DNA from 2 places in the Vibrio atlanticus genome. Region 2 is predicted to be linked to the other one. Evidence: riboswitches for the same ligand, from Rfam matches in the RefSeq annotation. Region 2 holds a riboswitch; the other holds the start of a gene.
The links. Region 2 has a riboswitch for lysine ahead of lysC (lysine-sensitive aspartokinase 3). Riboswitches for the same ligand answer to the same signal wherever they lie in the genome.

Region 1 (5,343 bases), 1.6 Mb from region 2:
CCCTGCTCGTCCATGTAGGCTTTCAGTAGTTGTGGGTAAGTTGTCGCAATACGTTTACCCGCTAGATCTTGTGGGCCGTTGTATTCTTCGTCTTTGTTAATCGCGATAGAAAGACGGCAACCACCGAAGTCTAAACGACGTAGTGTGCGAAACTCTGATGGCTCTTTTAAAGCAACACGGTCTAGGCGAACTTCTTCTAGTTCATTTTCACCGATGAAACCAAGGTCAACCACACCATCCATGATAAGACCTGGGATGTCGTCATCACGAACTAATAACAAGTCGATTGGCATATTTAGTGAATGAACAACTAAGCGCTCACCCATGATGTTAAATTTAACACCACATTTTTTAAGTAGATCTTGGCACTCTTTACTTAAGCGACCTTTCTTTTGAATTGCGATTCTTAGGCGTTGTGTCTGCATTGCTGTATCCCTGTGCAAATATTTGAATTTATTGATTATTTAAAAGTGCTAAAACTAAAAAACCCTCGGAAGACTTTGTCGTCCCGAGGGTTTAAATCTAAATTCTTTGACTTAACCTCCGGGAGAATTCTTGCTCCCGGGTATACGTAAATCTCCCCGAAAGACTAGATAGGGTGATGATGGTGATGAATGTTCATTACTAATTTACGCATACTTATCAGCTCTTAGGTTGTTTACTGTCTTGTCTCCACACTAACTAAGCTGACACCCTTTTTCAACCATTTATTCGAACTTTTTTCACGAAATTTAAAATTAAATTAACGAACACAAAAAAAGGGAGGCAAACGCCTCCCTTCTCATTATTCAATCAAATGATGACTAGCTTTTACACGTTGCTATCTTGCAACGAGAGAAATAAGCCAATGCAAAACATACCGCAACAAACGTTAGAGACGCTGCGCCAAATGCAATGCCAGTTGATGATGTCATTCCTAGGGTGATGAAACCAATACACGATACGAACGCCACAGACAGCGCATAAGGGAGCTGAGTCGATACGTGATCAATGTGGTTACAACGCGCACCTGTAGAAGACAGAATCGTTGTATCTGAGATTGGAGAACAGTGGTCACCAAATACAGAACCCGCAAGAACCGCACTTAGCATAGGAAGAATTAGCGCGATGTCAGAGGCTGCAGCCATGTCACCCGCAATCGGTAACATGATACCGAACGTACCCCAAGATGTACCTGTCGAGAACGCCATTAGGCCAGCAAGAAGGAACAAGATAACCGGTAGCCAGTGGTAATCGATGTTACCTGTTGCTAGAGAGGATAGGTACGAACCTGTTTTCATGTCGCCAATAACAGAACCAATCGTCCATGCAAATACAAGGATAAGGATAGCGCCAAACATTGAGCTTGCACCAATCCACATTGTTCTTGTGATATCAGCCATAGGTAGTTTCTGTTTGAATACCGTTGCTAGCGCAACGAGTAAACCAATCACACCACCGTAAACCAGAGACTTACCTACATCTGTATTTTCAAATGCACCAAGTAAGTTGAATGCTTGACCATCAGCAGTAAGCGCTTGGCCACCGGTGTAAAGCATTGCTGCAACCGTCGCGACGATTAACGCTACGATTGGCATAACGAGATCAGAAACAGAACCGTTTTCGCTCTCTTGAATATCTAGCTCTTCGTTTAGATCGTGCGCTTGCTTTTGATCATTATCGCCTTCAAAACCGCGACCTTGAGAGGCTTCGATCTCATGCTCGCGCATTTTGCCAACATCTAAACCAAACCACGCAACAGCAAACACCATTAATAGTGCGAACACTGCGTAGAAGTTCATTGGGATAAGGCGAACGTAAGCACCCAGTGCAGAATACTCTGTCACACCGTGTGTCACTAAGATGCCACCAATGATAGTGATGATGTAAGCACCCCAGCTAGAAGCCGGCATGATCACACACATAGGAGCAGCAGTTGAATCTAGAATATAAGCTAGCTTAGCGCGAGATACGTAGAAGCGGTCAGTTACAGGGCGAGAGATGGCACCTACCGCTAAGCTGTTGAAGTAATCATCAACAAAGATGAATACACCTAAAAAGGCAGCAAGTAGTTTTGAACCACGTTTGCTCTTAACACGAGACTGCGCCCACTCAGCGAATGCGCGAGTACCGCCAGACAGTGTTAATAATGCCGTTGTCATTCCAAGGATAATTAGGAAAGCAACGATACTCATGTTCCAAGTGTTAATACCACCATCTTCGATGAAAACACCAGATACTTTAGTAAAGACGTAGCTAGCTGCGTTACCTACCGAGTAGTCAGCAAGTAGAATCGCACCCATGACGATACCGACACCCAAGGAAACTAATACACGGCGGGTAACAATAGCAAGAGTCAAGGCAACCAAGGGAGGAAGCAGCGATAAAGGCGATGTTGCAAAATCTATTAAATTCATGATCTTCAAAAACCAGTTTTTTATTTGGCTAGAGATCTACTGCAGATAAACTTGATACGGCTTATCAAGCTCATGTTGAACTAAGCGAAAGGGAAGTGAACACTTCACCCAACCCTACAGTAGCGCTCCATAGTTTAAAATTAAGACTATGGCAGTGTTGTACCTATTGAGCACAACCCCAGCAAATTGCTTAGATATACAATTTACTTCGGCAATTACACCTTTCATTCCCGTTCATTGGCATCACCCCAACGAAAACTACTCTTTATAATTGCACCTCTACGTGCGGTAACATTATTAACCGTGTAAACCAGAGTTTAACAACAGATTAACCAAAGCACCGCATCAGGTAGCCGCAATTGTACCCATCAAGAGCAACAATGCAACATATCATTCCGAGAAAAATAGCTTTTTGTTAATGAAGTAATCAATAGAAGAATAGTCAACTTTTACGGATTACTCCACTTAACACATATCAGATATCACCTGTTTTTTTTAAGATATTCTTAATAGTTATTATAAGTTCATTAGAGGTCTATCTTTTCATCTTAAAGCACTCGTCTCATTTTTTTATTTAAATAACTAATAGAAGAAATACTATTTGTTTTATTCTTAGCCTCTGTTTATTATTAGGAGGATTATTTAGTTTACCTTGATGGGAAATATCATGTCTGAATTAACAAAAACTCTATTAAATATCCGTAGCCTTCGTGCGTTCTCACGTGAATTAACTCTTGAGCAACTTGAAGAAGCGCTAGACAAGCTGACTATTGTTGTACAAGAACGTCAAGAGTCTGAAGCTGAAGAACGCGCAGCAAAAGCAGAGCAAGAAGCTAAGCTTTCTGCTATCGCAGAACAAATTGCAAAAGACGGAATCGATGTTGCCGATCTTATTGCTGCACTTTCTGGTGAAGCAAAATCTAAAACAACAAAATCTAAACGTGCTCCTCGCCCTGCGAAATACAAATACGTAGACGCGAATGGCGACGAAAAAACTTGGACAGGTCAAGGCCGTACGCCTTCAGCTATCCAAGAACAACTAGATGCTGGTAAATCTCTAGAAGAGTTTGCTCTTTAAGGCATCGAGTTTGCTAAGTGAATAATCAATAACTCACTAAGCAATAGAATTAATATTTAAGTCGACTAAAGTATTATTTACGGCTTCAATATATTCAGAAACAAAAAAGGCTCCTTTCGGCTGTCTCTTGATCACAAGTCTGGTTAATCAAGAGACTTAGCGAGTTCATACCCTTCAAGGATGGTTTGTAACCTAAGCCATCCTTGCCATAACGTCTTTATAGAAGCGCGACCTGTTCGCTTGGTATTCTTCCAACCACCTAACCGAGCAATACCGTTGTAAGCCCATGATATATTAGGCGCTTCTTTCGGTAGTTTTTTGCTCTCCAACTTGAGCCACATTAACTTCCACGCTTTGCCTTTTAATACCTGCTCACAACTGCTCTTAGATAACTCGTCTGATTCATTCATAAACCTCAACTGGAGTAACCGAGTCGCGATAAAAGCCAAAACGACGCTGAGCCTTTCTAAGTTATCCTTACTTTGCATTCTCAGTTGCTCAACTTCAGTCCCTTCACTTTTCCAGACTTTATGAAAATCTTCTATTAGCCAGCGCCGCTCATAATAACTGACGATTTTGAGTGCCTCTTCCTTGCTCGTTATCGGCTCTGAAGTCAGTAAGTGCCATGCGAGCTTATTACCACTCTCTCCTTGTTCTATACATCCCACGTAGTAAAGCGGAATGTTATCGAACTCTTTCTTGTTAGCAGGAGACTTGAGTGTCACGGGGGCATATTTGATATCTAAATGAGCCTTGCGAGCTTTACGACCGCCTTTTTGCGGTATTTCGAGCACTTTCTCTCCGGCTGATAACAGGGTAGAGGCATAGCTATAAAGACGATTATCATGCTCTTCAATACAGCGGCTTTGCATTGAGCGAACGAGGAACCTTTGTTGTTGCTCTCGCTTGTAAGTGAGGTATTCAAATAGGTCGGCTTCTCTATCGCACACAGAAATGACATCCGAAATTTTATCGCCAAGTCGCTCAGCGACATGGCGAGAGGCTTGTTCCCACTTATAACTTTCTTTCTCTTTGTATGGTCGAGTCGCATGCTGGTGCCTTTGACCTCGCTTTTCTATATCACGAGTCCAGCGCTGTTGTTCAATTAAACCAATAACAGATTGAGTGTCGGGAGCAAAAAGTAAGGTTGAGTGTACGAACATGGCGCGATGTCGATTGCCTTGATTGGAGTGCCCGAGTTCATCTCGAATGCTGCGATGGGAGTAACTGAGAGAAGTGGTGTCTTCTAAGGCAAGAAGTGTTTGTTGCTCTAATGCTTCTTGTGCGGTGACATAAAAACCCGCTTCTGCGATATCTTCTGCTTTGATTTGCTCATTACGGATGAAGCGATAAGCCCCTTCCATTTCAGCAGGGGAGATAATGAGTTTCGAGACGGGTACGCCAGGCTGCTCGGCCAGTGAGGCTGCGAGAGCAACGAGTCTTTGAGTGCGTCTAGGGTCATTAAGGTGGGCTTGACCGAACTGTTTTTGTGCCCAAAGGGTTGGCTCTATATAGGTCATGATAATCATCCTTGTCATTGCTTAGATGATCAGATCATGAAACCTAAAAATAGTTCAAAAAAAATCCCCAAGCGTGGCTTAGGGATTTGTGTATAAGAGACAGCCTTTCGGAGCCTTTTTTATATTTCTAATAGTGAAATATAAATCAAAAAAATGCCTTATCTTTCCCAGTACGCTTCTTCTAGACTATCTTCTCTTTCAGGAAGGCCTCGAGATAATCGTGGCGAGTGCTGAACTAATACTTCATAACTTGCGCGGTTTGAATATTTACAAACTTGTGAGAAAGAAGAATACGTCAAGAATGAATGCTGATGCTTACTTGAGTTAGGCACATTTTCTTTATGGTACT
Region 2 (5,343 bases):
CTATCGATTGGGATGCTTACACGCCACCGGCACCCGCTAAACCGGGAGTTCACATCTTTAATGATTTTGATGTGGCAACTTTGCGTCAGTACATCGACTGGACTCCATTCTTTATGACATGGTCATTGGTCGGTAAATACCCTGCAATTCTTGATCATGAAGAAGTGGGCGAGGAAGCGAAACGCTTATTCAAAGATGCCAACGATTTATTGGATCGAGTACAGAAAGAGAAATTACTTGAAGCTCGTGGGATGTGTGCGATGTTCCCTGCTAACAGCGTTGGCGATGATATCGAAGTGTATACCGATGAATCTCGTACTGAAGTGTTAAAGGTTTTACACAACCTTCGTCAGCAAACCGAGAAGCCAAAAGGTTTTAACTACTGTTTGTCTGATTACATTGCGCCGAAAGATAGCGGTAAAGCGGACTGGATTGGTGGCTTTGCGGTGACTGGTGGTATCGGCGAGCGTGAGCTTGCTGATGAATACAAAGCCAACGGTGATGACTACAACGCGATTATGATTCAGGCGGTTGCTGACCGATTGGCTGAAGCGTTCGCTGAATACCTGCATAAAGAAGTGAGAAAGGACATTTGGGGCTACTCGCCGGATGAGGATCTGTCTAATGACGATTTGATTCGTGAGAAGTACCAAGGTATTCGTCCAGCTCCAGGTTACCCTGCTTGCCCAGAACATACAGAAAAAGGAACGTTGTGGGAGTTGATGGACGTTGAAAAAGCGATCGACATGTCACTAACCACGAGCTACGCGATGTGGCCTGGTGCTTCAGTGTCTGGTATGTATTTTTCACATCCTGATGCCCGATACTTTGCGATTGCACAGATTCAACAGGATCAAGTGGATAGCTATGCCGACCGTAAAGGTTGGGATATGTTGGAAGCTGAGAAGTGGTTAGGCCCAAACATTAACTAGTTTGAATCTATAACGAGCTTTGATTCGTAACGTAAAAAAGAGAAAGGGTTGCTTAATAGCAACCCTTTTTGTATCTGTAATTTAGTTATTTATCTGTCGATGATAAACGGACTATCTACTCAAATAACTCTTGATGAAGTTTTTGAATCGCCAGCTTAGACACAGATTCATCTAGCAAGAAGCATAGGTTGTGTGGGCTTGCTCCGTAACAAATCATACGTAGGTTGAAATCTTCTAGAGTGCCGAATACCTGCTTTGCATAGCCTTTGCTTTCGCTCATGTTGTTACCAATAAGAGCAACAAGGCATAGGTCGTGCTCAATATCTACGGAACACAACTCTTCAAGCTCAAGGCGAGCGGCTTCAGGTAACTCAGGAGCACCACCTGAGGTATCGGTTTGATCGAGAGTAAGTGAGACACTGATCTCTGAGGTGGTGATAAGATCGACTGAGATCTTATGTTTAGCCAGGATCTCGAATACCTTTGCCAAAAAACCATAGGCATGGAACATGTTAGCGCTGCGTAGCGTAACCATGGTTTGGTTGCAGCGTAGGGCAAGCGCTCTGAACAGAGGAGAGCTTTCAACTTGTTGACGAATCCATGTTCCACCAAGCTCTGGTGCTTTTGATGAGCCGACAAAAACAGGGATTTGATGGCGTAGTGCAGGAACCAGAGTTGAAGGGTGTAATATTTTCGCGCCAAAGTTTGCCATCTCAGATGCCTCACTGAAGCTGATCTCTGGGATAGGAGATGCTTTCGATGCGATGCGTGGATCTGTGGTGTAGATGCCTGGAACATCAGTCCAAATTTCTAAGCCAATCGCTTGTACCGACTCCGCAATCAGTGCAGCTGAATAATCACTGCCGCCACGACCTAACGTTGTGGTGTTACCTTCGCTGTCGGCACCGATAAAACCTTGGGTAACGACAACTTGTTCTTCGCAAAGTGGAATCAGTTTCTGCTGTGCAAGGGCTGCAATATCTTCCAGTTGTGGTTCTGCTTTACCGAAATCATCATTGGTGCGCATCACTTCTCTGATATCAAAACGAGTCGCTGGTGTATCACGTTCGCGAATGATTTGAGCGAGGATATGTGTCGACATCAGTTCGCCACATGCCACTAGGTGATCAGTGAGTTTGGTACTGGCTTGGAATGATGCGGCTTCTGCAGCGCTCGCAATATCATCCAGAATACAGTGCACATCTTTTTCAATGCTAATTGGGTCTGCTAGCTGAGCAAGAATCGTATTATGAATGTCGGTTAACTGTGTGACTAGTTCTTGGCGACGAGTTTTATCTTGAACACCATTCGCGAGTTCAACAAGCAGGTTAGTCACGCCAGAGCATGCGCTACTCACGACCAGTTTCGTATTTGAGTTGTTTTCAATAATGGCAGCACAACGGCTCATTGCTTCAAAGTTGGCAACACTTGTTCCACCAAACTTAGCGACATTAAAAGAACCAGCTACATTAGATGCACTCACGATATATCTCCCACGATTTCCTAAAATAAAATTACTGTTGGGTAATCCAACGTCCGATGTTTTTCGAAGAGAGTTTTAGAGCAAAAAAGAGAGGAATTATTAGAATAGTAACCTCAGAAGCTCTTCACCATATAGAAATGGCGACAGTTAACGGGATTCAGCCCGCTCAACCGATAATAAAGGTCCTGCATCCTTTTATTATCTCGGCACTGCTCCCCATGAATGTTTTGTATTGGAAATGCGGTTCCACAAAACACCTGCCTGGGCAGTGCTCCTCTTCTGCTAGATAGCCATTTCATTGAACGTGTTTGCGCAAATAATGTCAATCCGTAACGTGAGATAATTGAAAAATAATTTTAACAATTATGTGACACTGGTTTGACCTCAATACTTATGGCTAATTGCTGAGGTAATCAATTTGCTTTAGGGTGGACTGATCACAACATTAACGTAAGGGATGTACATGTCTAATTTAACACTCACTGCTGCTATCGATAGCTTTTATCCGCCACACCGAACGTTAATGGGGCCGGGGCCTTCAGACATTTCTCCTCAAGTTTTACAGGCATTAAGCCGTCCAACCATTGGTCACCTCGACCCGCTATTTATTGCGATGATGGATGAGCTTAAACAACTTCTTAAGTATGCATTCCAAACAGAGAATGAATTTACGATTGCTGTCTCTGCTCCAGGCAGTGCGGGCATGGAAACCTGTTTTGTTAATTTGATTGAGCCTGGTGAAAAGGTCATTGTTTGTCGTAACGGTGTTTTTGGTGAGCGTATGCGCGAGAATGTTGTTCGCTGTGGTGGTGAAGCCATCCTTGTTGATGACGAGTGGGGTAAGCCCGTTTCAGTTGAAAAGGTAGAAAAGGCATTGGCTGAAAACCCCGATGCTGTTGCTGTCGCATTTGTGCATGCCGAGACGTCTACTGGCGCGTTATCGGATGCTCAAGCTATTTCCGCAGTCGCTCGCCAGTTTGATGCATTGTCGATTGTGGATGCGGTGACATCATTAGGTGGTGTGCCATTGTTGGTTGATGAATGGCAACTCGATGCGGTTTATTCAGGCAGTCAGAAGTGTCTGTCTTGTGTACCTGGTTTATCTCCCGTGACGTTCTCTCAACGTGCTGTCGATAAAATGAAAGCACGTCAAGCTCCCGTACAAAGCTGGTTCTTGGATCAGAGCTTGGTATTAGGTTATTGGAGTGGAGAAGGTAAGCGTAGCTATCACCACACTGCGCCTGTGAACAGCCTATATGCTCTGCATGAGTCGTTGGTTTTATTGAAAAATGAAGGCCTGGATAATGCGTGGTCACGTCACCATGCGATGCACCAAGAGCTTAAAGAAGGCGTAGAAGCACTAGGATTAAAGTTTGTGGTTGATGAAGAGAGTCGCCTACCTCAATTGAATGCGCTTTACTTCCCTGAAGGGATTGATGAAGCCAAAATAAGAACGCAGCTGTTAGAAGAATATAATCTTGAAATCGGTGCAGGCCTTGGCTCTTTAGCTGGGAAGGCTTGGCGTATTGGTTTAATGGGTTATGGCGCTCGAAAAGAGAATGTAGCCTTATGCTTAAAAGCGTTGCAAGACGCTCTAAAATAGTAGCTATAAGCTGAAGTTCAAAAGAAAAGCGCACGAGAGATCGTGCGCTTTTTTGTGCCTAACCGAAAGGTCAGAAATGGTGCTTTAGTTCCGAGATCTAAACATCACTCAGCAGACGACAGGTTATCTTCTTCTTGTGATACTCTTTTATACTGAATCTTGGAAAAGTCTCGATTTGGGAACAAGAAGCTCGCTTCACTGCGAATTTGTTCTGCCTTGCTGTGATCGCCTAATCCTTGATACGCGAGAATCAGGTTGCTGTAGAAAGCAGGCCTTGGCTTACTCTTTATGATCTCTAACGACCAATCTATATAAGGCTGGATCAGGCTAGGATCGGCTTTGTAGAGGCCGATATTTAGATAGGTACTGTACACGTCCCAATCATAGCGATCTTTCCATACTACGGGGTTCGTTACCTGCTTAAGAATGTCCGGGTTTTTCGGCTTAGACATTTCAAATTTAGTGAGTACATAATTGGTGTGTAAGGCACTCAGCATGTAAAAACTCACCAAGATAGGAACGACTAAGCTCGACACTCTGAATAGGGTTTTACTGACGATACTAAACGGCTGCTGATAGTGGCGAGAAGTCCGTTGATCGACCCAGTAAATCAAAATGATAAAGGTTATCCAGTGAATCGCCGAGTGGTAAAAAGGATACTCAAGCTGAGAATGTAAGAGTATTGGTATGAACAGCGCAAGTAGTGCTAGACGTGTTCCTTTCGCTGAGTTAGCTATGCGTGACATCACCAACACCGCAGCAATCAAGATCCCGATGATTGGTACTATTCCGCCCTCAACCCCCCAAAACAGGAACTCATTGTGTGGGTGATCCATTGAAGGAAGGCCGGGATGATAATTTGGGTTGAGTTGATGCTGGCGAGCTGTGTATAGCGTGTACTCGGATTCGAATTTCCCGTAGCCATACCCTGTAAATGGCTTTTCGATCATCATATCGAGCGCTTGCGGAAAGGTATAAGCTCGTGGGCTTTCTAAGTTAGCCCTTTTGCTTGCGAGGCTATCAGTTGTACTGAGGCTGATCACCGAAAAAGCGACGACGATACCGACTACCACTGATACACACCATCCGTAGAAGCGCTTCTTGGTCGAGAACTTGTAAAGGTAAGGCAGAATGCAGACAAACCCGATTACGGCAGCCAACCATCCTGTACGTGATGCAATGATGATCAGCAAAGGTACGGTTAAGGTTGGTGTCAGGTATAGTAAGAATGACTCGCTAATTTTGCGATTATATTTAGCAGGCTGTCTCGCTAAAAGATAAGCTGAAAGCACAAAACCGGTAGCTAAAAAGCTGGCCATAACATT

Region 1: another riboswitch for lysine. It lies ahead of OCV30_RS10135 (Na+/H+ antiporter NhaC family protein); the one in region 2 lies ahead of lysC (lysine-sensitive aspartokinase 3).

What each region holds. Positions count from the first base shown of each region.
Region 1 covers NZ_AP025460.1:2,281,341-2,286,683, forward strand. Annotated here, with positions in the region: gene hisG (ATP phosphoribosyltransferase) at 1-425, opposite strand, end outside; His leader region at 479-614, opposite strand; gene OCV30_RS10135 (Na+/H+ antiporter NhaC family protein) at 804-2,396, opposite strand; lysine riboswitch at 2,509-2,686, opposite strand; gene OCV30_RS10140 (H-NS family histone-like protein) at 3,064-3,474, shown strand; gene OCV30_RS10145 (IS4 family transposase) at 3,618-4,994, opposite strand; gene OCV30_RS10150 (inosine/guanosine kinase) at 5,153-5,343, opposite strand, start outside.
Region 2 covers NZ_AP025460.1:370,079-375,421, forward strand. Annotated here, with positions in the region: gene metH (methionine synthase) at 1-932, shown strand, start outside; gene lysC (lysine-sensitive aspartokinase 3) at 1,048-2,415, opposite strand; lysine riboswitch at 2,525-2,702, opposite strand; gene OCV30_RS01895 (pyridoxal-phosphate-dependent aminotransferase family protein) at 2,879-4,018, shown strand; gene OCV30_RS01900 (PglL family O-oligosaccharyltransferase) at 4,123-5,343, opposite strand, start outside.